DNA from 4 places in the Brevibacterium spongiae genome. Region 1 is predicted to be linked to each of the others. Evidence: riboswitches for the same ligand, from Rfam matches in the RefSeq annotation. Region 1 holds a riboswitch; each other region holds the start of a gene.
The links. A riboswitch is a leader RNA that binds a small molecule or an ion and turns the genes downstream of it on or off. The one in region 1 is predicted to bind thiamine pyrophosphate.
Positions count from the first base shown of each region.

Region 1 (5,451 bases):
ACGATCGGTTCGGGGATGCTCAGGTTTCCCGTGCGTCGGTTCCTTCTCTGGGACGCGATCGGCAGCCTGGCCTGGGCACTCTATTCGACGGGGATCGGGCTGATCGGCGGCGCTGTGTTCGACGACCGGCCGCTGCTCGGAGTGGCCGTCGGCATCGGCATCGCACTGTTCATCACCGGGGCGGCCGAATTCGTCCGACGCCTCCGCCGCACGGCCTGGGTCTCCGGGGCGCGAATCGGCAAGGCCCCGACCGGCAAGTTCCCGACGGACAAGTTCCGCGACGCCGGGCCCCGCGTCGACACGTCGCGGGGCCGAAGTGGCATCATGGAGACGATGTCGAATACGCACGTATGGTATGTCAGCTACGGATCGAACATGGCTCGCGACCGGCTCGCCTGCTATCTGCAGGGTGGTCGACCGCCCGGCGCGCATGTCACCTATCCGGGAGCGCGGGATGGCACTCCGCCCCGCGCAGAAGCCGGAATCGAACTGCCCGGCGCGATCTACTTCGCCGGAGCCTCGAAGGTGTGGGGCGGAGGAATGGCGTTCTACGACCATCACATTCCCGGCCCCACTCCGGCCAAGGCCTACCTCATCACCGCCGCACAGTTCGCCGATGTCGCAGCCCAGGAGATGCATCGGCGGCCGGCCGCCGATTCACCGCTGGAGCGCCTCGTCTTCGACCTGCCCGCGGGATCCTCGCATTCGGTGGGGCCCGGCGGGTACGAAACGCTTCTCGTCCTCGACGTCGCTGACGGCGTTCCGGTGGTCACGTTCACCGCCCCGCACGGTTCGGCCGACATCGAACACACCCAGCCGAGCGCACCCTATCTGGCGATGCTGCGCACGGGCGCGGCGGAAGTCAGCGCTGCTTCTGGGCAGCTCCTGCACGCAGCTGCACGAGTGTGAGGTCGAGCAGCGGAGTCTGCACTCCCAGCCCGGCGGCCTTCGTCGACAGATCGCCGAGGATGTGCTCGGCTTCGCTGGGCAGCCCGGCGGTGACATCCCGGTAGAGGGACGAGGTGAACGCCGAACCGTCCTCGGTGAGCATCTTCACCGACATGGCATGCGACTTCTCGGACACCGGATGGCCTGCCGCTGCCGCCACGGCTTCGACTTCGGCGATGATCTGCAGCACGTGATCGTGACCACCGGCGGTCATGATCGCCCCCACCGGGGCACGGAACAGGCAGGTGACGACCCCGGCGGCGGCGATGAACGCCCATTTCTCCCACAGCCCGCCGGTGATGTCGTCGATGACCTGCAGTCCGAAACCGGGGACGTCGAGTGCGGCGGCGATCGGCGCGGGAACCTCTCGGCCGTCGAGGTCGCCGATCGTCATCACCGACAGTCCGGTGAGCTGATGGACCGCATCGCCTTTGATGGTGCCGACGATCTTGACGAATCCGCCGAGCACCTGTCCCGGATAGCTCTCCTGCAGCAGGTCGATCTGGGCCATGCCGTTGAGGAATGGGATGATCGTCGTCTTCGGTCCGATGGCGGGGCGGATATCGCCGAGCACCGAATCCAAGCCGTTCGCTTTGACCGCGACGATGACGAGGTCGAATGTGCGTGGGTTCGCCTCCAGTTCGGGCGCGGTGATCACGTCGACGGTGTTCGTCCGGTCGGCATCGGGAGACACGAAGCGCAGCCCGTCGGTGCGGACCCGCTGCGCTTTGGCCTCACGGAGTAAGAAGGTGACGTCCCGACCGGCTTCGAGCAGGTAGGTGCCGAAGGCTCCGCCGGTGGCGCCGGCCCCGGCGATGAGGATCGTGAGTCCGTTTCCCTCAGCTGTTGGGTGCGTGGTCTCTGTCATCCGAGTTCCTCCTTCAACGCCCGTGCGGCTGCGCCGGGATCCTCGGCCGAGGCTATCGCACGGACGACGACGGCGCGGGAGGCGCCCGCGTCTCGGACCTCATCGAGTCTGGCACCGGCGGCGATCCCACCGATGGCGAACCAGGGTTTGTTCGCCGCCGAGGCGGCCACCTCGGTGAGCAGCTGTGTGCCCACGGCGGGACGGCCGGGTTTCGTCGGCGTCTCCCACACGGGACCGACGCAGAAATAGTCGATCTCCGGGTCCGCCTCGGCGGCGAGCGCCTGGTCCAGGGAATGGGTGGAGCGGCCGAGGATGACCTCGGGGCCGAGCACGGCCCTGGCCTGGGCGCTGGTGAGATCTCCCTGCCCGACGTGGAAGACGTCGGCGCCGGTGAGCAGTGCGATATCGGCACGGTCATTGACGGAGAACAGTTTCCCGTGCTCGGCGGCGACGTCGCGAAGCACTTCGAGGACGGCGATCTCGGCTCTGGCTTCCAACGATTTGTCGCGCAGTTGGATGATGTCGACTCCCCCGGAGTAGGCGGCGTGGAGGAACTCGGGAAGATCGCCCTGGGCGCTCCTGGCGTCGGTGCACAGGTAGAGGTCGGCTGCGGCCAATCGGTCGTGCCGCTGGGCACGGAGCGTGCCGGGCACCTCGGTGTGCGGTGGCATATCTGTGGTCATGGTCATAGAGTAGAGGAAGTTCGCGGGAGCCTCACAACGAGGCTGAGAGGGCGTAGGAGCCGACCGTCAGACCTGATGCGGATCATGCCGCCGGAGGGAGAATCCATGCACGTCATCGTCGTCGGGGCCGGAATCATCGGCCTCTCGACCGCGTGGCATCTGCGCCGCCTCAGTGCCGAAGTCACCATCATCGATCCCACCCCGGGCCAGGGGGCGACCCACGCTGCGGCAGGGATGATCGCTCCGGCTGCCGAAGTGGTGTGGGGGCAGACTCCCCTGTACCCGCTGATGCAGACCTCGGCCCGGCTGTACCCGGATTTCGCTGCAGAGGTGGCGAGCGCAACCGGTGCCGATCTCGGCCTCACCGACACAGGCACACTCGTCTGTGCCGGGGACCGTGCCGATCTGCAGGCGCTGCGGGAGCTGCGAGAGAACCAGGACGAGGCCGGCTTCACGACCGAACTGCTCACCGGCTCGCGCGCCAGGAGTCTGGAACCGGCCCTGTCACCGTCGGTGGCCGGGGCCGTCCGCATTCCCGGGGATCATTCCATCGACCCCCGGCGGATCACCTCGGCGCTGCTGACTTCCTTCGCCTCCGGTCTGCTGAGACGACGGGTGACAGGACTCGTCCGGGACGGCGGTGCCACTGTGGGTGTCGAGGTCGAGGACGGCAGTCATCTGTCGGCCGATCAGGTCATCATCGCCGCCGGCACCGAGGCGAACGGCATCACCGGCGTACCTGTCCTGCCATTGCGGCACGTGTGGGGTGATGTCCTGCGACTCCGTGCCCCGGCGGAACTGGACCCCCTCCTCACCTCGACCATCCGTGGATTGGTCAACGGTCGGCCCGTCTATCTCGTTCCCCGTCCCGACGGTGAGATCGTACTCGGGGCCAGTTCCCGTGAGGACGGCCGGTCCGGCATCTCCGCCGGGGCGATGCACCGGCTCCTCCAGGACGGTCAGCGGCTGGTCCCTGGCGTCCTCGACTGTGAGGTCACCGATGTCACCACTCGCGCCCGCCCCGGCTCCCCCGATGATCTTCCGCTCATCGGCCGAGTCGATGACGGCTGCATCGTGAGCACCGGGTACTTCCGCCACGGAATTCTTCTCGCCCCTCTCGGGGGACGCCTCAGCGCCGAGCTCGCGTTGGGTCTTCGCTCGGACTGGCTGCCCGACGGTGCCCTCGACTCCGTGGACCTCCAGCGATTCTCTGCCGACGCCACGATGCCTGCCTCCACCTATGACCCTGCTGATGATCCGCTGCCCACCACCGACTCCCAGAGGAGCCTGTTATGACTCGCACAACATCCGCACCAGCTCAGTCACCGGCCATCGTGCTCAACGGCGAGTCCCGCGCCCTGCCCGCCGCCACCTCGGCGCTCGAGCTCGTCGCCGAGGTCACCGGGCGTCAGCTCCGTGAGGACGGAACCCCGGCCGACGGAGGGCGGCTGGGTGTCGCCCTGGCCGTCGACGGTGAGGTGATCCGCCGCGGCGCCTGGTCCGATTTCACCCTCGCCGACGGGCACACCGTCGACATCGTCACCGCAGTGCAGGGAGGCTGAGATGACCTGGACGATCGATGATGTGGAACTGTCCTCCCGACTCGTGATGGGCACCGGTGGGGCGAGCTCATTGAGCATCCTCGATGCGGCTCTGCAGGCATCGGGCACGGAGCTGACGACCGTAGCGATGCGCCGCTTCGATGCCGAGTCCCGCGATTCTGTGTTCATGCTGCTCGACCGTCTGGGCATCCGCATTCTGCCGAACACCGCCGGATGCTATACCGCTCGGGATGCCGTGCTCACTGCACGGCTGGCCAGGGAGGCGCTCGAGACGAACTGGGTGAAGCTCGAAGTCATCGCCGATGAGGACACCTTGCTGCCGGACCCGATCGAACTCTTCGCCGCAGCCGAGGAACTCGTCCTCGACGGGTTCACCGTCTTCGCGTACACGAACGACGACCCCGCTCTGGCGAAGCGACTCGAAGACGCCGGCGTGGCAGCAGTGATGCCCGCCGGGGCACCCATCGGCAGCGGACTGGGCATCCTCAATCCGCACAACATCGAAACCATCGTCGCCCGAGCACAGGTGCCGATCATCCTCGACGCCGGTGTCGGCACCGCCTCCGATGCGGCGCTGGCGATGGAACTCGGATGCACCGCGGTGCTGTTGGCCTCGGCGGTCACCCGCGCCCATGATGCGCAGGCCATGGCTCGGGCGATGGCGCTGGCCGTCGAAGCCGGACACCTGGCGGCCGGTGCCGGCCGCATTCCGAAACGGCCCCTGGCGCTGGCGTCGTCGACCTTCGACGGAATGGTCAGCACGTCATGACCACGGTCAACGCCACCCCAACACCGGACACCGGACTGGCCCCACTCGTCGCCCCCGGTCCACCGCTGGCACAGGAGGAGATCGCACGCTACGCCCGCCACCTCAGCCTGCCGGGATTCGGACTCGAGGGGCAGCGGCGGCTGCGGGCCGCCTCGGTGCTCGTCATCGGGGCCGGGGGTCTCGGGTCCCCTGTGCTCAACTATCTGGCGGCCGCCGGGGTCGGGTCTCTGACGATCATCGACGATGACGCGGTCGAGACGTCGAACCTGCAGCGCCAGATCATCCACCGCACTGCTGATGTGGGCCGGTCGAAGGTCGAATCGGCTGCTGCCGCGCTGCACCGCCTCGATCCGCACCTCGAGGTCCGGACCATCAACGGGCGGCTGAGCCCCGACAATGCCCTCGAACTGTTCGCTGACCATGATGTGGTGCTCGACGGGGCCGACAACTTCGCCACCCGGTACCTGTCCAATGATGCCGCCGAACTCACCGGCACCCCGCTCGTGTGGGGCACGATCTTCCGGTTCGCCGGCCAGGTGAGCACCTTCGTCCCCGGTCACGGACCGATGCTGCGCGACCTGTTCCCCGATATCCCCGAACCCGATTCTGTGCCCAACTGCG
Region 1 is NZ_CP093443.1:1,702,570-1,708,020, reverse strand. It holds gene L1F31_RS07690 (DedA family protein) at 1-909, shown strand, start outside; gene L1F31_RS07685 (ketopantoate reductase family protein) at 863-1,816, opposite strand; gene thiE (thiamine phosphate synthase) at 1,813-2,499, opposite strand; TPP riboswitch at 2,512-2,615, shown strand; gene thiO (glycine oxidase ThiO) at 2,605-3,795, shown strand; gene thiS (sulfur carrier protein ThiS) at 3,792-4,061, shown strand; gene L1F31_RS07665 (thiazole synthase) at 4,063-4,830, shown strand; gene moeB (molybdopterin-synthase adenylyltransferase MoeB) at 4,827-5,451, shown strand, end outside.

Region 2 (5,451 bases), 1.4 Mb from region 1:
TCGCGCGATCTCTGGAGATCGTCGGCGAGAGATGGAGTCTGCTCATCATCCGCAATGCACTGTTCGCGGGAGTCACGCGGTTCGGAGACTTCCAGAAGCGCCTGGGGGTGGCGACCAATGTGCTGACGACCAGGCTCGAGAGTCTCGTCGCCTCGGGAATCATGACCAGGGAATCGGCCTCCGGGGGAGCCGAATACCACCTCACCGACAAGGGGCGCGACCTGCGTGGAGTGCTCGTCGCCTTCACCGACTGGGGCGATCGGTGGGAGGCGCCGGGTGGTCGTCCGATCATCTACCGCCACGACGACTGCGACGGCGAGGTGCATTCGGGGCTCGAGTGCACCGCCTGTGATCGCGTCCCTGAGGTGGTCACGGCGTCGAAGGGTCCCGGAATGCCGGACGAGAAGTGGGCGCACCGGGCCGACTAGGGGTGGGATGACTATCTTCTCTTCATCGTCGCGTGCTTGATCTTTTCGAGCTTCGCGAGGTCCTCGGGACTCATGCCTCCAGAGCCCGTTTTCTCTTGGACTGGGCGCTCGGACTTAAAGATGTCAAAGTTGTTGAGATCATTGAGCGAGCTCTGCCAAAGGCGAAGCTTGGATTCATAGGTGATGCGATGGTGCATGTGATTGCTCAGGGCTTGAGGTATCCAGCTGTACTTTGACTCGCGTTCGAGTTGGTAGTCGATCGCTCGGCTGACGGCGGCTGCAATCCAATCGGCAAACTGAATATTGGAGCTGAGAGCGCTGTCAATGTGCATGGGCGGCTCAATGGCAGCATTCATTTCCCTAAACTCTTGGGAACGCGAGAATATGTGTGCGTATATCGTCGCTACTCTTGCAGCCCGTTGCTTCTCATTGATCTGGTCCATCAGCATCAGTAGATTTTCGCCGCAATTGTCAGCGTGACGACAGAGACGATTGACCGACTCTCGCATAGCTGAAGCTTCGCGTTGCTCATCGGAGAGCCGCACTTGCTTCCTGGTGCCGACTTCCTTCTGTTCGGCATAGAAGAAGACTCGTCCACTCAGTTCTGCGAGCCTGTTGATCAGCCCGCGAAAGACACGGATCTGCTCACCGTAGCTTCGCCAAGCGTCTGGAGTGAAGATATCTGATCCCTTGCGCTCCCAGCGGCCCGGGTTGTCTATGCCCCGCAGTTCGCTGGCAAAGACACGTCGCTTCTCTGCAGTGAAGATCTGCCCGAATCTTCGAGCCGAGTTTTCGGGGATGACGAAGCCTGCGTAGCCGAAGACCGGGTTTGTGTTGAACTTTGGGTGGTCTTTTGCAACGTAAGGGCCAGGTTCACCGATCTCATCGATATAGGCGAGCAACATGGTCGAACTCTACCCAGCGTCTCTGACACGAGGCCCAACGCAAAAACCCACGTCTGAGACGTGGGCTTGCGACTTGGCGCTCTAGGAGGTGACCTCCTCGCTACCACCTCAATATTCTCACAGCACAGATTTCCCCGCAATAGTTCTGGTATGGGGGACCAACGGCAACCATGGTGAGTGAGTATCTTTGGTGCCCCTCATCCGTCATTGTTCTTTCGACATCGAAGAAGTCGCTCGTGTCCGGTGGTGCTGATACAGTCGGAGCCATTGACATGGGGTGCCTCATGAGGATCCGTTCGCACCGAGACGCTGCGCGCGGAGGACACCGAGGCTGAGAGAACACCCATCGAACCTGATCTGGGCCATACTAGCGAAGGGATCGTCATGGTTGACTTCGACCTGCGTTCTGCCAACGCACGACTGCGTGCGTCCAACCCGCTCATCCAATGCATCACGAACACCGTCGTGCAGCAATTCAGCGCGAACGTGCTCCTGGCCGTCGGCGCGTCCCCGGCGATGCTCGACCATGAAGCCGATGCAGGACAGTTCGCCGGCATCGCCAGCGGGATCCTCATCAACTTCGGCACCGCCTCGAACCATCAGCTGCTTGCTGCCGACGCCGCCATCGACGTTGCGAATGCCGCCGGCAAGCCCTGGGTCCTCGACCCAGTGAGCGTCGGAGCCGTCGACTTCCGCACCTCCCGCATCCGCCGCGCCGCCGCCGATCACCCGACCGCCATCCGCGGCAACGCCTCCGAGATCGCCGCACTCGCCGGAGTCGGCCTCGGCGGTCGCGGAGTCGACTCCACCGACGAAGTCGACGCCGTCCTGCCGGCCGCAGCGAAACTGGCCCGGGAAACCGGCGCGATCGTTGCCGTTTCCGGTCCCACCGACGCCGTCGTCGCCCATATCGATGGCACCGACCACGTCGCCCGCGTCTCCGGCGGATACGAACTCATGCCGCTGGTCATCGGCACCGGTTGCTCCCTCGGTGCCGTCACCAGCGCCTACCTCGCCGCGGCCCGCACCGGACTCGCCGATCCCGACGCTGATGCCTCAGCCGTGCACGCACCGGAACAGGCCGCGGACAGTCAAGCCGCCTCGGCGAGGTTCGAAGCCGTCGTCGCCGCCCACGCGCACTTCGCGGTCGCCGGGGAACTCGCCGCCGACGGGGCGAAGGGACCGGGCAGCTACTCCGTGAACTTCCTCGACGCGCTCTACGCCGTCGACGGCGACCGTCTGGCCGGAGCGCGGGTCAGCATCGATGCACTCGACGCGAGCGAAGGCGTGCAGGCATGACCGCGGGGTCCGCGCACACTGCCGAAAGCCCGTACGCGACCGACCGCGTCGCAGGCGCAAACAGTCGCTTCGCAGGCATCGATACCCGCCTCTACCTCGTCACCGACTCCGCCCAATGCGCGGCCGCCGGGCGCACCGTCGCCGAGACCGTGCAGGCCGCCGTCGCAGGGGGAGTGGGCATCGTCCAGGTTCGCGACAAGGACATCGACGACGGCGAATTCTACTCACTCACACGTCAGGTCATCGCCGCCGTCGACGCCGCCACCCGCGGCACCGACCGCACCGTGCCCGTCGTCCTCAATGATCGCGTCGAGGTGGCCCGTCGCCTCATCGACGAAGGCGAGGACATCCACATCCACGTCGGCCAGACCGACACCACCGTCGCCGAGGTGCGCGCCGCCCTGGGCGAAGCACCGCTCATCGGTCTCTCGGCCGCCAGCAGCGACGAATTCGACGCCGCCCGCGACTCGGGAGTCGTCGATCTCGTCGGCATCGGGCCGGTCTATGACACCACGACGAAGGCCGACGCCCCGGACGGAATCGGACCGGACCGCCTCGGCGAACTGGTCACGAAAGCCGGCATCCCCGCCGTCGCGATCGGCGGCATCAGCATCGATCGGGCCCCTGACCTGCGTGGGCGCGGACTGCTCGGGATCTGTGTGGTCTCGGCGATCTGCATGGCCGGCGACCCGCAGGCCGCAGCCGCTGAACTGCTCGCAGCGTTTGCCGGCGGTCAGTCATGACCACTCGCCCGCCGATCGCTCTGACCATCGCCGGCACCGACCCGTCCGGGGGCGCCGGAATCCACGCCGACCTCAAGACCTTCACCGCACGGAAGACCCTGGGCACGAGTGTCATCACCGCCCTCGTTGCGCAGAACACGCACGGCGTCTCCCGGGTCTACCCGATCGACGATGATTTCGTCGCCGACCAGTTCGACTCCGTGCTGAACGATATGCCCGTCGATGCCACGAAGTCCGGGATGCTCGGCAGCCGGTCACTCGTCGAGCTCGTCGTTTCCCGCGCCGCCGCGGGTTCGCTCGGCTTCTTCACCGTCGACCCGGTGATGATCGCGACCTCCGGTCACCGCCTGCTCGCCGCCGACGCCGTCGACGCGGTTCGCACCCACCTGTTGCCCGTCGCCGACCTCATCACCCCCAACCTCCCCGAGGCGGCTCTGCTCCTGTCCGACGACGAGCCCGAAGCGCAGGCGCCGGACCAGATGCGTGACCAGGCACTTCGACTGCTCGAGCGTGGCCCCGGCGCCGTCCTCCTCAAGGGCGGGCACGGCACCGACGGGGACGTCACCGACATCCTCGCCACCCGTGACGGGCAGATCCGCGAGTTCACCCACCCCCGCGTGGCGACTGCGAACACCCACGGAACCGGGTGCACCCTCTCGGCGGCCATCACCGCCGAAGCGGCCGTCCTCGGACACGGAAGTGGACGTGCCGGGATCGGGTTCGACCTCCTCGGCGAGGCCGTCGGCAATGCCCTGGAATACCTGGCCAGAGCCCTGAGATCGGCCGCGGACTGGCAGGTCAGCATCGACCCGGAAGGGGCGCACGGTCCCGTCGACCATCAGGTCGACATCGTTCGCGGGTCGCCCGCCTGACGACGCATTCCCACTTGACGACGCATTCCCGCCTGAGCACACGACCGCTAGAGCACAGACCGAATGAGTACAAAGGAGTTCCTATGACCGTCAACTTCGCCGCCGGACCGCAGACCACTCAGCTCTGGGACCGCGTCCGCCCGATCGTCACACAGATCGAAGCGCTGCCGTTCCTCGCCCAACTCGCCGACGGCACCCTGGACACGAGGGCCTTCGTCAACTACATCTCCCAGGACAGCATCTATCTCAGCGGCTATGCCAAGGCCATGTCGTTCCTGGCTGCGAAGACCGTCGACCGCGACGAATCCCGTTTCTGGGCCGGATCCGCCGCCGAGGCGATCACGGTCGAAGAGGGAATGCACGAGGAGCTGCTCGCCGACCCGAGGCTCGCAGCAGACCTGAACGAACTCACCACCTCAGGCTCCCGGTTCAAGGCCTCGCCGACGACGCTCGGCTACGTGTCATTCCTCGTCGCCACGGCCGCCAGCCGCTCATACGGGGAAGGCGTGGCCGCAGTCCTGCCGTGCTTCTGGGTATACGCCCACATGGGCAAGGTGCTCGTCGAAGAAGCCGGACAGATGTCCGAGGACCACCCGTACCGGACATGGGTGCAGACCTACGACTCACCGGAATTCGACGATTCGACCCGCCACGCCGTGCAGATCCTCGAACAGGAATTCGCGAAGGCCACCAGTGAAGAAGCCACCCGCATGCGGGCAGCCTTCGAACAGGCATGCACGTACGAACTGCACTTCTGGGCCTCGGCGCACGCGATGCAGAACTGGGACGCCTCCGTCTTCCTGCCGCAGGATGTCACAGTCTGATCCTGGTCACGATCTCAGCCCGTTCGCCGAGGCGGCCCTGACCTCTGATCGGTCACCTCGGCGGGCGTAAGCGTTCGCGATCCCGCGGTCGAATTCGACCGCGCGGTCATCTCGGCGGGGTGAGCCTGCGGTAGAGCCGCCACACGGCGAGTCCGGTCGCGATGAGGAAGATCGCCGTGGGAACAAGCGTCATCCACTCCGGCATCGTCGCCGTGCGCGCCTCCCTCATGATGATGACGAGGATCGAGGCGAACAGCAGGGCGAGCAGACCGCCGACGATGCGCATGAATTCCATGAGACAGTCGAAGAGAAACGTGCGCTCCCCGCGCTCGAGCCAATAGTCCTTCGACGGCATGTTGATGAGACTGATCGGAAGCCTC
Region 2 is NZ_CP093443.1:3,065,573-3,071,023, reverse strand. It holds gene L1F31_RS13835 (winged helix-turn-helix transcriptional regulator) at 1-428, shown strand, start outside; gene L1F31_RS13830 (DUF3800 domain-containing protein) at 440-1,333, opposite strand; TPP riboswitch at 1,597-1,730, shown strand; gene thiM (hydroxyethylthiazole kinase) at 1,718-2,632, shown strand; gene thiE (thiamine phosphate synthase) at 2,629-3,375, shown strand; gene thiD (bifunctional hydroxymethylpyrimidine kinase/phosphomethylpyrimidine kinase) at 3,372-4,247, shown strand; gene L1F31_RS13810 (TenA family protein) at 4,331-5,071, shown strand; gene L1F31_RS13805 (DUF1648 domain-containing protein) at 5,178-5,451, opposite strand, start outside.
Region 2: linked by a shared signal. The riboswitch ahead of thiM (hydroxyethylthiazole kinase) and the one ahead of thiO (glycine oxidase ThiO) in region 1 are both predicted to bind thiamine pyrophosphate.

Region 3 (5,451 bases), 470 kb from region 1:
AGCGTGCGGACGGCACCTTCGACGTGGCCGTGTCCCGGACGATTCCCGGCCGCCGCAGCGAACTCATCGCGAAGTTCGCCTCCCTGATCGACTCCACCCTCAACGAGGTGGCCCTCGACGGTGATCCCCGCACCTCGGAGACAGCGAAGCGCTCCTTCTGGCGAGCGAACCTCGACGGCGGAATCAAGGTCGAAGCCGCCGCAGAGACGAAGAACGAAGACAAGTCCCTCGTCGTCCTCACCATCTCCAAACTGCCGAGCGCCGAGGCCGTCGAAGAATGGAGAGCCTTCGGCAAGGAATTCCTCACCCAGCTCTGACGGCGTCAAGGCCCGGCCGACAGCCGTCGCCGCGACCAGTCATCGCCGATCAATCCCCGCCGATGATCGGGTTCCACGTCCCCAACAGGTGAGCGGCACCGATCGCCGCGACACAGACGACCACCCCGAGCACAACCGCCACGAGGTCGCGGCCGGCGAACGTCGAACGTCTGCGCCACGTGCGACCCGGCCGACCGAACGCCCGACCCTCCATCGCTATTGCCAGGGTCGTCGCCTTCCTGATCGAGACCACGAGCAGCACGAAGATCCCGCTGAACAGGCTGCGTGTGCGTCGCACCAGCGAGCCTCCGGCCACTCCACGGGCGCGCCTGGCCATCGCCAGCACCTGCCACTCGCTGACGAGCAGACCGAGCAGCCGGGTGGAGCCGAGCACGGAGACCACGACCACTTCGGGCAGACGCAGATGCTGGATGAGGGCATCGGCCAGATCGCGCGGATCGATCGTCGACGCCAAGACGATGAGCGGGATCGCCAAAGCCAGGGCACGGACGAAGATCGCCGCGGCCGCATCCAGGGAACCGGTGGTGAACACGATGGGCCCGGCATCGAGGACGACCGAGCCCGTCTTCTCCGCCAGCAGCGCCGTTCCCCACGCCGCCACCAGCGCGCCGGCCGGCAGGAACCACAGTCGCTTGGCAGCGGCTGCGAGATCGAGACCCGTGACCGGCAGCGCCAGCAGGCAGAAGGCGAGCACCACCCCGGCCGAGGCGAGGTCGATGCTCAGCAGCGCTCCCACCATGAGGATGAGTGCCAGGGCGATCTTCGTCAGCGGATTGCACCTGACCAGGGCGGTTCTGCGCACAACGGGAATGAGCTGACCCGGATCCTCGACTCCCGCCTCGGCGGTGGTCCGGTGTCGACGTTCGAGCTGTTCACTCACCACGATCACCGGCCCTGACCATGGTCGGTCGGCCGAGGTCGATCGTTCGGGCACCGATCGCGGCGAGGAACGCCTGATCATGGCTGACGGCGACGACAGCAGACCCCCGAGCGAGCACGTCGAGGAACATTTCGACCAGACCTGCCCAGGTCAGAGCGTCTTGGCCGAAGGTCGGTTCGTCGACGACGATCACCCGCGGCCGTGGTGCGAGCATCGCCGCCACCGACAGGCGACGCTTCTCCCCACCGGAGAGACTCTGCGGGTGTGCCTCGGCCACCCCGGTCAGACCGAGGGACTCGAGCAGCTCGGCCGCCCGGGACTCGACCTCCGGCTGTGACCACCCGGCCAAGCGCGGTCCCAGTTCGAGTTCGGAGGTCACGCTGGCCGTGAGGAACTGGTGGGCAGGCTCCTGGAAGACCATGCCGATGCGCGCGGCCAGCTGGGCCGAGGGCCACGCGTACGGTCGGGCCCGCTTCGCACCCTCGCGCAGCACATCCTCGGCGAGGACCCGTCCGGAGAATTCCGGGATGAGCCCGGCCAGCGTCAGCGCCGTCGTCGACTTCCCGGCCCCGTTGGGGCCGACGAGGCCGAGGGCCTGCCCGGCGCGAATGCTCAGATCAAGGTCCGTGGCCGCAGGTATCGCCATCCGCGGGCGGGCCACGCTCAGCTGATTCGTCCGCAGCAGAACCTCGCCGAGGCGGCCCTCCGAACGCTGCCCACCGTCGGTGGCCAGCGGAGAGGATCTCACCGGTTCGGGTCCGGGATCAGGAGCGGCACCCCGGGGTGAGGTGAGAAAGCGGGAACTCTCCGGCATCCAGATTCCGCAGTCGATGAGCGTCTCACGAAGCTCGGGGTCACGGAAGACCTGCGTCGGTGAACCTTGGGCGACGATCCCCGCCCGACCGAGCACGATGACTCGGTCGACGTGGTCGAGCCACAGGCCGACCCGGTGTTCGACGACGATCATCGTCGCCGCGGTCTCGGCCTGCACAGCAAGCACGGCATCACGGACATCCTCGGCAGAACCAGGATCGATATTGGCCGTCGGCTCGTCGAGGACGATGACCTCCGGTGCCATCGCATGGATGCCCGCCAGCGCCAACCGCTGCTTCTGCCCACCGGACAGGGCGGCACTCGGATGATCCTGCGGCAGGTTGAGTCCCAACGCACGCAGCGAGGCGGGAATCCGGGCCGCGATGACCTCGGCAGGCAGGCCGAGGTTCTCCATTCCGAAGGCGACATCGTCGCCGATGCGGGAGAAGATCACCTGCGAATCGGGATCTTGGAGGACCAGCCCGGTGCCGCCTCGGCGAGGGTCCGGGGCGTCTCCGCCGATGAGGAGCTCACCGGTCGCCTCACCGGATTCGTCGGAGAGGACGCCAGCGATCGCGTGAAGCAGCGTCGACTTGCCCACCCCGGAGGACCCGAGGACGAGCACCTTCTCACCGGCGGCGATGTCGAGGTCGAGGGGGCCGACGGCCGGAGCGTCACGGTCGGCATGCGTCCACGAATACCCGCGCGCCGTGATCGGCAGCGCCATCAGCGCAGACGGCCGGAGGCGAACGAACTCAGCGCCCCGGTCTTCGCGATCGCCCGGTAGGCGAACCAGGCGCCGATGCCGGAGATGACGAGACCGGAGATGATCGCGCACACCGCGTAGGCGGCCTGGAAGGAGAACTGCCATTCGGCGTTGTACATGATGTTCTCGCTCACGGCCATGAACGCCGCCGCCAGCACCCCGGACAGAGCCGTGACCCACAGCGTGAATCGCCTGTACCCGAAGGCCGCGAAGACGAGTTCGGCGCCGAGGCCCTGCAGGAATCCGGACAGCAGCACCGTCGCCCCGAAATGAGACCCGAGGACCGCTTCGACGATGGCGGCGATGAGCTCGCACAGCAGTGCGGCGCCGGGCTTGCGGATGATCGCACCGGCCAGAGGCCCGGCCAGCACCCACAGCCCGGCGATGAGGCCGATCGAGGGTGGGAAGGCCTGGAACGCGAGCTCGAGGACCTTCCAACTCAGCGCCAGCACCCAGAAGACGAGCCCGACGGCGATGCCGAGCACTGCGGTGGTGACATAGTCGACGACCCGCCACGATTTCGTCTTGGGCGCCAGCGTGTGGACCGGCTTGGCAGGCGTCGTGGAATCGGGCGTGGTGGTTTTCGGCATGATGCCTCCTCAGTCACAAGGAGGGGTGAAGAGTCTCGACTTCCTTCGGCGGTGCTAACCGCATCAGGTTCGAGGGTCTGCAGCTCGTCTGCACTCTCAGCGCCCCTGACGGCGCTCCCCTGTCGTAGCCACCACTGTACAACAGGGGAGACCCGCGACCGCTCCGCCTCGGTCATCGAGGGTTCACTTCCCGTTCCGCTGGACGTCGACAGCCTTCGAACACTACTTCACTACTGGTGAGTAGAAATGGGCGAATGACGACTCATCGCCTCCGACGCCGGTTCTCCGCCCTGTCCGCCGGTGTTCTGCTCACCGGGCTGGTGGCCGCTCCGCTTCCCGCCGATGCTCAAGGCCTGGGCTCCGGTACGCCGAGTCCCGGACCGACGGAGTCGCAGCCGCGCACCAGCGATGAGACGGGTCCGCAGCAGCGGACGGAGACCGGTACTGAGGCGATCACCGATGCCGTGCTGCAGGTCGGAGCCGATTCGACCGCACGCAATGTCTCCTGGATGAGTGAGAGTTCGGGCGGGGGAGAGGTCCGGTGGGCGCCGGCGAGCGAACTCGCAGGCAACGAGCTGCCCGACGATGCGCAGACAGCCGAGACCACAGATTCCGGGATCGGAGCCGATCTCTCCCGCCACTTCAACCATGCGACGATGACCGACCTGGAACCCGGCACCGAATACGCCTATCAAGTCGGCAGCGAGGAGGACGGCTTCACCGAGGTGGCACGGTTCACGACGGGAGACGACGGCGGTGACGACGAATTCCTCGTCTTCGGTGACCCGCAGATCGGTGCGGGAGGTGGAACCCCCGACGACGCATCGGCGTGGGACCGCACGCTCACCTCGGCGGTGGCCACAGCGAAGAATCCGGACTTCTTCTACTCGCTCGGAGATCAGGTCAACAGTGCCATCAGTCAGGACGAGTACGGGCAGTACCTGGCCCCGGACCCGACCCGCACACTGCCGCAGGCGACGACGATCGGCAATCACGACGTATCGTCCAAGGCATACGAACAGCACTTCAACCGGCCCAATGTCAGCGCCGACCATGGCGGCGGTGGGCCCCTCACTTCGGGTGGGGACTATTGGTTCACCGAATCCGACGTTCTGTTCATCAACATCAACTCGAACAGCTCGGATATGGACGCCCACGCAGAGTTCATCGACGACGTCGTCGCCGAACACGGTGACCAGGCGCGCTGGACGGTGCTGGGCTTCCACCACTCGATCTACTCGACGGCCACCCACTGGGACGACGCCGATGTGAAACGGCTGCGGAAGGCGATTCCGCCGGTCGCGGCCCGCAACGACATCGATCTCGTGGTCTCCGGGCACGACCACATCTACAACCGCACGTTCCTCATGGACGGTGAAGGCAAGCCGATTCCCGGAGCAGATGCGGGACGTGAACAGGAGAAGGCGGAGGGGCAGACGCTCTATCTCACTCTCACCTCGTCGACGGGATCGAAGTTCTACAGCCACGTCCCCGGGCTCGAGTGGGAAGGCAAGAGCGTCTACAACGACGTTCCCGCCTTCACCCGCGTCCGAGTCAGTGACGACGCGCTGCAGGCCACGACCTACGAAGTGCCGGCAGGCGGCGGGGGACAGTCGGAGGGCCAAGCGGAGAGCCAGGCTGCCTCGGAACAGGTCGACGATGTGGAACTCACCCGCGCAGGATCAGGCGAACCGGGGCCCGGTGAGGACGCGGAAGCCGATACCAGCGCGGACGGGTCGGACGGCGGAGTTGGCGGCTCGGATGCCGAGGCCGACGGTACGGATGCTGACGCTGGGGCAGGTGGTGACGCTGACGGGGCAGGCGCAGATGCCGGCGGCGCGGACGGCGCAGACGCAGGCACAGGTGCCGATGGCGCAGATGCCAGCGGAGCACAAGGAACCGGGAGTCAGGCCGACGCCGGAGCCGAAGGAGACTCCGCCTCGGCCGATGCGGGCACCGGAGCTCAAGCCGACGCCGGAGCCGAGGCGGGAGGCGACCTGCCCCGCACCGGCGGCGACCTCGGTCTGCCTGTGGCCGTCGGTGCGGTGGCGGTCATCCTCGGCG
Region 3 is NZ_CP093443.1:1,228,647-1,234,097, forward strand. It holds gene L1F31_RS05425 (hypothetical protein) at 1-317, shown strand, start outside; gene L1F31_RS05430 (energy-coupling factor transporter transmembrane component T family protein) at 367-1,218, opposite strand; gene L1F31_RS05435 (ABC transporter ATP-binding protein) at 1,211-2,758, opposite strand; gene L1F31_RS05440 (ECF transporter S component) at 2,758-3,387, opposite strand; TPP riboswitch at 3,411-3,518, opposite strand; gene L1F31_RS05445 (purple acid phosphatase family protein) at 3,642-5,451, shown strand, end outside.
Region 3: linked by a shared signal. The riboswitch ahead of L1F31_RS05440 (ECF transporter S component) and the one ahead of thiO (glycine oxidase ThiO) in region 1 are both predicted to bind thiamine pyrophosphate.

Region 4 (5,451 bases), 1.1 Mb from region 1:
ACCGCCGAAGCCGATCACACTGCATCCGGGTTCGCAGAAAGCGCTCGACGAACTGAATAAGTAGAACACCCGCGGCGGGCGTCTGAGGCGCTGACGGCATTGGTGCCGGCGCGCTCAGCCGCCCGTTGTCGGGTTGTCGGCTGGCTCAGCCGTCTTGGGGGTCGTGGGGTCAGGCGGCTCAGCCGTCGTGGGGGCCGACAGTTGGCTCGGGGAGGTACACCGTCCCGCCGGAGGCGAGGAACTCGCGGCTCTTCTCCTGCATGCCTGCCAGCGCGGCCTGCGCCTCGGCGCTTCCGTAGGTGTCGCGGATGTCTTGGGAGATGCGCATCGAGCAGAACTTCGGCCCGCACATCGAACAGAAGTGCGCGGTCTTCGCCGGTTCCGCCGGCAGCGTCTCGTCATGGAACGCCTCGGCGGTCTCCGGGTCAAGACCGAGAGCGAACTGGTCCCGCCACCGGAACTCGAACCGTGCCTTCGACAGCGCATCATCGCGGGCCGTCGCCCCGGGGTGGCCCTTCGCGACGTCGGCGGCGTGGGCGGCGATCTTGTACGTGATCACTCCGGTCTTGACGTCGTCGCGGTCGGGCAGACCGAGGTGCTCCTTTGGGGTGACATAGCAGAGCATCGCCGTGCCGTAGCGGGCGATCTCGGTCGCTCCGATCGCCGAGGTGATGTGGTCGTAGCCGGGTGCGATGTCCGTGACCAGCGGACCCAAGGTGTAGAAGGGTGCGCCGTGGCACAGCTCCTGCTGACGTTCGACGTTCTCCCGCACGAGGTGGAGCGGAATGTGCCCGGGCCCTTCGACCATCACCTGGACGTCGTGGGCCCAGGCGCGTTCGGTGAGTTCGGCGAGAGTGTCGAGTTCCGCGAACTGGGCGGCATCGTTGGCATCGGCGATGGAGCCCGGTCGCAGTCCGTCGCCGAGTGAGAACGCGACGTCGTAGCGGGCGAAGATCTCGCAGAGCTCATCGAAGTGGGTGTAGAGGAAGTTCTCCTCGTGATGGGCCAGACACCAGCCGGCCATGATCGACCCGCCGCGGGAGACCATCCCGGTGACCCGGTTGGCGGTGAGGGGGACGTAGCGCAGCAGCACACCGGCGTGGACGGTCATGTAGTCCACACCCTGTTCGCACTGCTCGATGACGGTGTCGCGGTAGATCTCCCAGGTCAGCGCGTTCGCGTCACCGTCGACCTTCTCCAGCGCCTGGTAGATCGGGACGGTGCCGATGGGGATCGGCGAATTGCGGATGATCCACTCCCGGGTGGTGTGGATGTCATTGCCGGTCGACAGGTCCATGAGGGTGTCGGCGCCCCACTTCGCGGCCCATCGCAGCTTGTCGACCTCCTCGGCGATGGAGCTGGTGACCGCGGAATTTCCGATGTTCGCGTTGATCTTCACGAGGAAGGCCTTGCCGATGATCATCGGCTCGGATTCGGGGTGGTTGATGTTGTTCGGGATGATGGCGCGCCCGGCGGCGAGTTCTGCGCGGACGAGTTCGACATCGCACTGTTCGCGCAGGGCGACGAACCGCATCTCGGGGGTGATGATGCCCTGCCGGGCGTAGTGCATCTGGGTCACCGTGCGGCCGGTCTTGGCTCGTCGCGGAACCGGTTTGCGCCCCTTCCACTGCTGCGAGGGCGCACCTCTGCGCACTGCCGCACGTCCGTCGTCGGCGATGCGGTGGCCGCGGGCTGCATACGTTTCGGTGTCGAGGCGGGAGTCGATCCAGGGGAACCGCAGCGCTGGGAGGCCTTCCTCGGGGACGCTGCCGGGGCCGACGGTGCGGTAGACGTGGACGGGGTCGTTCGCTCGGCCGTCGGTGTCGTCGAGTTCGATGCGGGTGACCGGCACGCGGACCTGGTGCTCCGCGTCCTCGACCCAGTCCGGCGAATGCGTCGGGTACTGCTCAAGTGTGAACCAGTCCTCGGGTTTCCGCACCGACTGATCCTCGGATCCCCGCACCGAGGCGGCCGCTTCGTTCGCGTCGGGGGTCGGGCCGAGGTCACGCTCGGTGGGCACAGTCGTGGCAGGGACAGGTGTTTCAGGGGTGAATGCAGTCATCTGCAGTCCTCACTTCCTACGCCGGTATCAACCGGATCAGGTTCTACGGTCTCGGACGATTCAGTCCGATCTCAGCCCTTGAAGAGGGCTCCCGTGGGGTCATGCAATTCGTATCACGAGGTCAGCGCGTGGGACAACCTCGCCGAGGTGGGGCGCGGGTCAGTCGCCCTGGAGGAACGTCTTCGCGACCGCGCCGAGGGCGACGACGTCGGAGATCGCGACCATCTCCCGGGCCGAGTGCATCGAATACAGTGCCGGTCCGACGTCGACGGTGGTCATGCCCAGGCGGGTGGCGGTCAGCGGACCGATCGTCGACCCGCAGGGCATCGCATTGTTCGACACGAAGTCCTGATACTCGACCCCGGCGGCCGCACATGCTCGCGCCCACACTGCTGTGCCCACGGCATCCGTGGCGTAGCGCTGCTGAGCATTGAGTTTGAGCAGCGGACCGCCGCCGAGGTGTGGACGCACATGCGGGTCGTGACGCTCCGGATAGTTCGGGTGCGCGGCGTGCCCGGCATCGGAGGACACGCACACCGAGGCGGCCAAGGAGGCCAGATAGTCGCTGCGCGTCGAGTTCGGCAGCAGGGAGGCGATGATGCGTTCGGTGACATCGGCGAGGAACGGCCCGCACGCTCCGGACCGTGAGTTCGATCCGATCTCCTCATGATCGAAGGCCGCGAACAGCGGGATCCCCTCGAGACCGTCGGCGTCGAGATTCGCCAAGGCGGTGACTCCGGCGTGGACGGACAGGAGGTTGTCCAGCCTCGGCGAGGCGAAGAACTCCTCGGAGGCACCGAACCGTGACGGTGCCTGCGTAGGAACGGTGTAGACGTCGTGGCCGGCCACCTGTTCGGGATCCACCTCGGCGGAGGCGGCGAGCAGTTCGACGATGTCTGCCTCGGCGAGTTCGGCCAGGCCGATGACCGGAGCCGTGTGACGCTGCTTGTCCAAGGTCAGACCCTCATTGACCTGCCGGTCGAGATGAATCGCCAGCTGCGGGATACGGGCGATCGGCCCGGTCTGTGCGAGCACGGTCCGGCCGTCGGCGAGACTGAGCCGACCGGCGAAGGCGAGCTCCCGGTCCAGCCACGAATTCAGCAGCGGACCACCGTAGATCTCCACACCGACCTGACGCGTCCCCTCCGCGGTGTACTCAGGGCCGGGTTTGAGTTTGAAAGCCGGGGAATCGGTGTGGGAACCGAACACGCGGAACCCGGGAGCCGCCTCGGCGGTGGTGGGATTGATCCACGCGATGATCGCACCGTCACGGATGACGAAATTGCCCGTCCCGGGAGTCAGCGCCCACGCGCTCGCCTCATCGAGGCGGGAGAAACCGGCCTTCTCCAGACGCTGGGCGGCGGTGGCCACGGCGTGGTATGAGCTGGGGGAGGCGCTGACGAAGTCGCCGAGGTCGTCCGCGGTCTGCGCGGCAGGAACCGGTCTCGGGAGTGATTCATTCATTTCCCCAGCCTATCCTTTGCGGTAGTTTGGATGACAAGGGAAGAGGTCTCAGACATCGGGTTGCACCGAGCCTGGGGCGACAGCGGCGGCAGGGACCCTGCAACCGCAGCATCGACGGCAAGGAGTGTTCGACGTGAATCAGTTCGTGACGGAGTGGAACACCTGGCGCGATTCACGAAATTCGGCACTGGCGAAACCGTTCGGATGGCTCAGCGTCGTCGGACTCCACTGGCTCGACGTCGAATCCACGTGGTCCGACGCCCCGGGAACCTTCACTGTCGAGGACGGGTGGGTCACCGTCTCCCTCGACTCCGGAATCAACGCAGGCCCCGCAGCAGAGACCTTCGACCTGCTCAGCGGCGGATCGGCCGCGGCAGGCGGGAACGGGGCCGGGAACGGGAACGGTGCCGGGAATGGATCCGGTGCCGGATTCGGTGCCGGATTCGGTGCCGGTACGGGCAATGCCGAGGCGACGCGCGCGACCAGCCCATCGGTGCCCAGCGACACCTCGACTCTGCCGGCAGTGACGAGCCAGGCCGCGAACGATGGCGGCGACGGCGATGTGTCGACCGATGCTCACCATGGACCGGCACCACGCCCGCAGGTGAGAGTCGAGGACCACGGCTTCAGCGCGAAACTGCCCGCCGGGGGATCGCTGAACTGGTTCACCGTGGGCAACGTCCTCTACGAGCTCATCGACCGGGGCGGCCGCCTCGGTGTGCGTGTGCGCAATTCGAAGTCGCCGCTGCTCGGCAAGTTCTTCGAGGTTCCGGTCTTCGACCCGGATCCGGACTTCGTCTTCCTCGCCCACTTCACCCGATTCGACCCGTTCCCGACCTATACGATCGAGACCGCGCAGGAGGACCTGCAGCTGCAGACCCAGGCCGCCGGGACCGTCACCTTCGAAACGCAGCACGGCGAGGTCAGCCTGCTGGCCACCGGGTGCCCGGTCACGGGACTGCAGCTGGACTTCCACGACGGGACGAACGGATCGACCACCGCGGCATGGCGGACGATCGACCTCGGGGTGCCGAACCAGGACGGTTCGCTCGTCATCGACTTCAACCGTGCGGTCAACTACCCCTTCGCGTTCACCTCGTTCGCCACCTGCCCTGCACCCATCGAGGGAAACGTCGTGCCCTTCGACGTCACCGCAGGTGAGCGACGTCCCCCGTTCTTCTACTCGGAAGCCGGCATCAACGTGCCGTTCCTGTTCTACGTGTGGTGGGACGACGAGAGCGCCGAGGTGACTCGTCCCTGGTACTCCCGATTCGGTCTCGACATCACGATCCTCAACCCGAATCACGATGACGCGCGGGTCTCTCTCGTCGGATTCGACGGGGTCGCGATGTCCGGCGGAGACCTCAGCCCCCTCGGTCGCAAGGCCCGGTCGCGGCTCATCGACGTCGCCACCGAGGCGCTGACCTCACGCATCCCGGTCATCGGAATCGGCGCCTACTCGGCGTTCGTCATCCAGGCGCAGCGGGAGCTGCGTTCGCAGCAGGGCTATGCCGACGGCATCGACGTCGAGTACGCGGCGCCCGAGGACCGACTGCTCATCGTGATGAACAACGAACTCGAACCGCAGAAGGCCGGTTTCGACATCGTCCACACCGACGCCAGCGGGCTGCTGTATGTGGAGATGCCCTTCGACATTCCGCTCGAATCCGAGCGCACCGAAGTCGAGGACTTCCAGGCGTCACTGGAGGCCGACAAGCCGATCAGCAGCTGGCAGGAGTTCGACTACCGGATGGTCTCCCTCATCCGCCGCCACCGCTGAGTCCCAGCGGCTCCCGCACCCCCAGAACTACCTGACGGGCCCCCAACACCCTGGCGCCAGGGTGCTGGGGGCCCGTCAGGTAGCAATCACCAGATGGTGACTCGTGATTCCGGGGCGAGGTACATGCCGTCGGTCTCGTCCACGC
Region 4 is NZ_CP093443.1:581,485-586,935, forward strand. It holds gene L1F31_RS02620 (TAXI family TRAP transporter solute-binding subunit) at 1-64, shown strand, start outside; gene thiC (phosphomethylpyrimidine synthase ThiC) at 179-2,062, opposite strand; TPP riboswitch at 2,058-2,166, opposite strand; gene L1F31_RS02630 (M18 family aminopeptidase) at 2,222-3,526, opposite strand; gene L1F31_RS02635 (DUF1684 domain-containing protein) at 3,660-5,306, shown strand; gene L1F31_RS02640 (M13 family metallopeptidase) at 5,393-5,451, opposite strand, start outside.
Region 4: linked by a shared signal. The riboswitch ahead of thiC (phosphomethylpyrimidine synthase ThiC) and the one ahead of thiO (glycine oxidase ThiO) in region 1 are both predicted to bind thiamine pyrophosphate.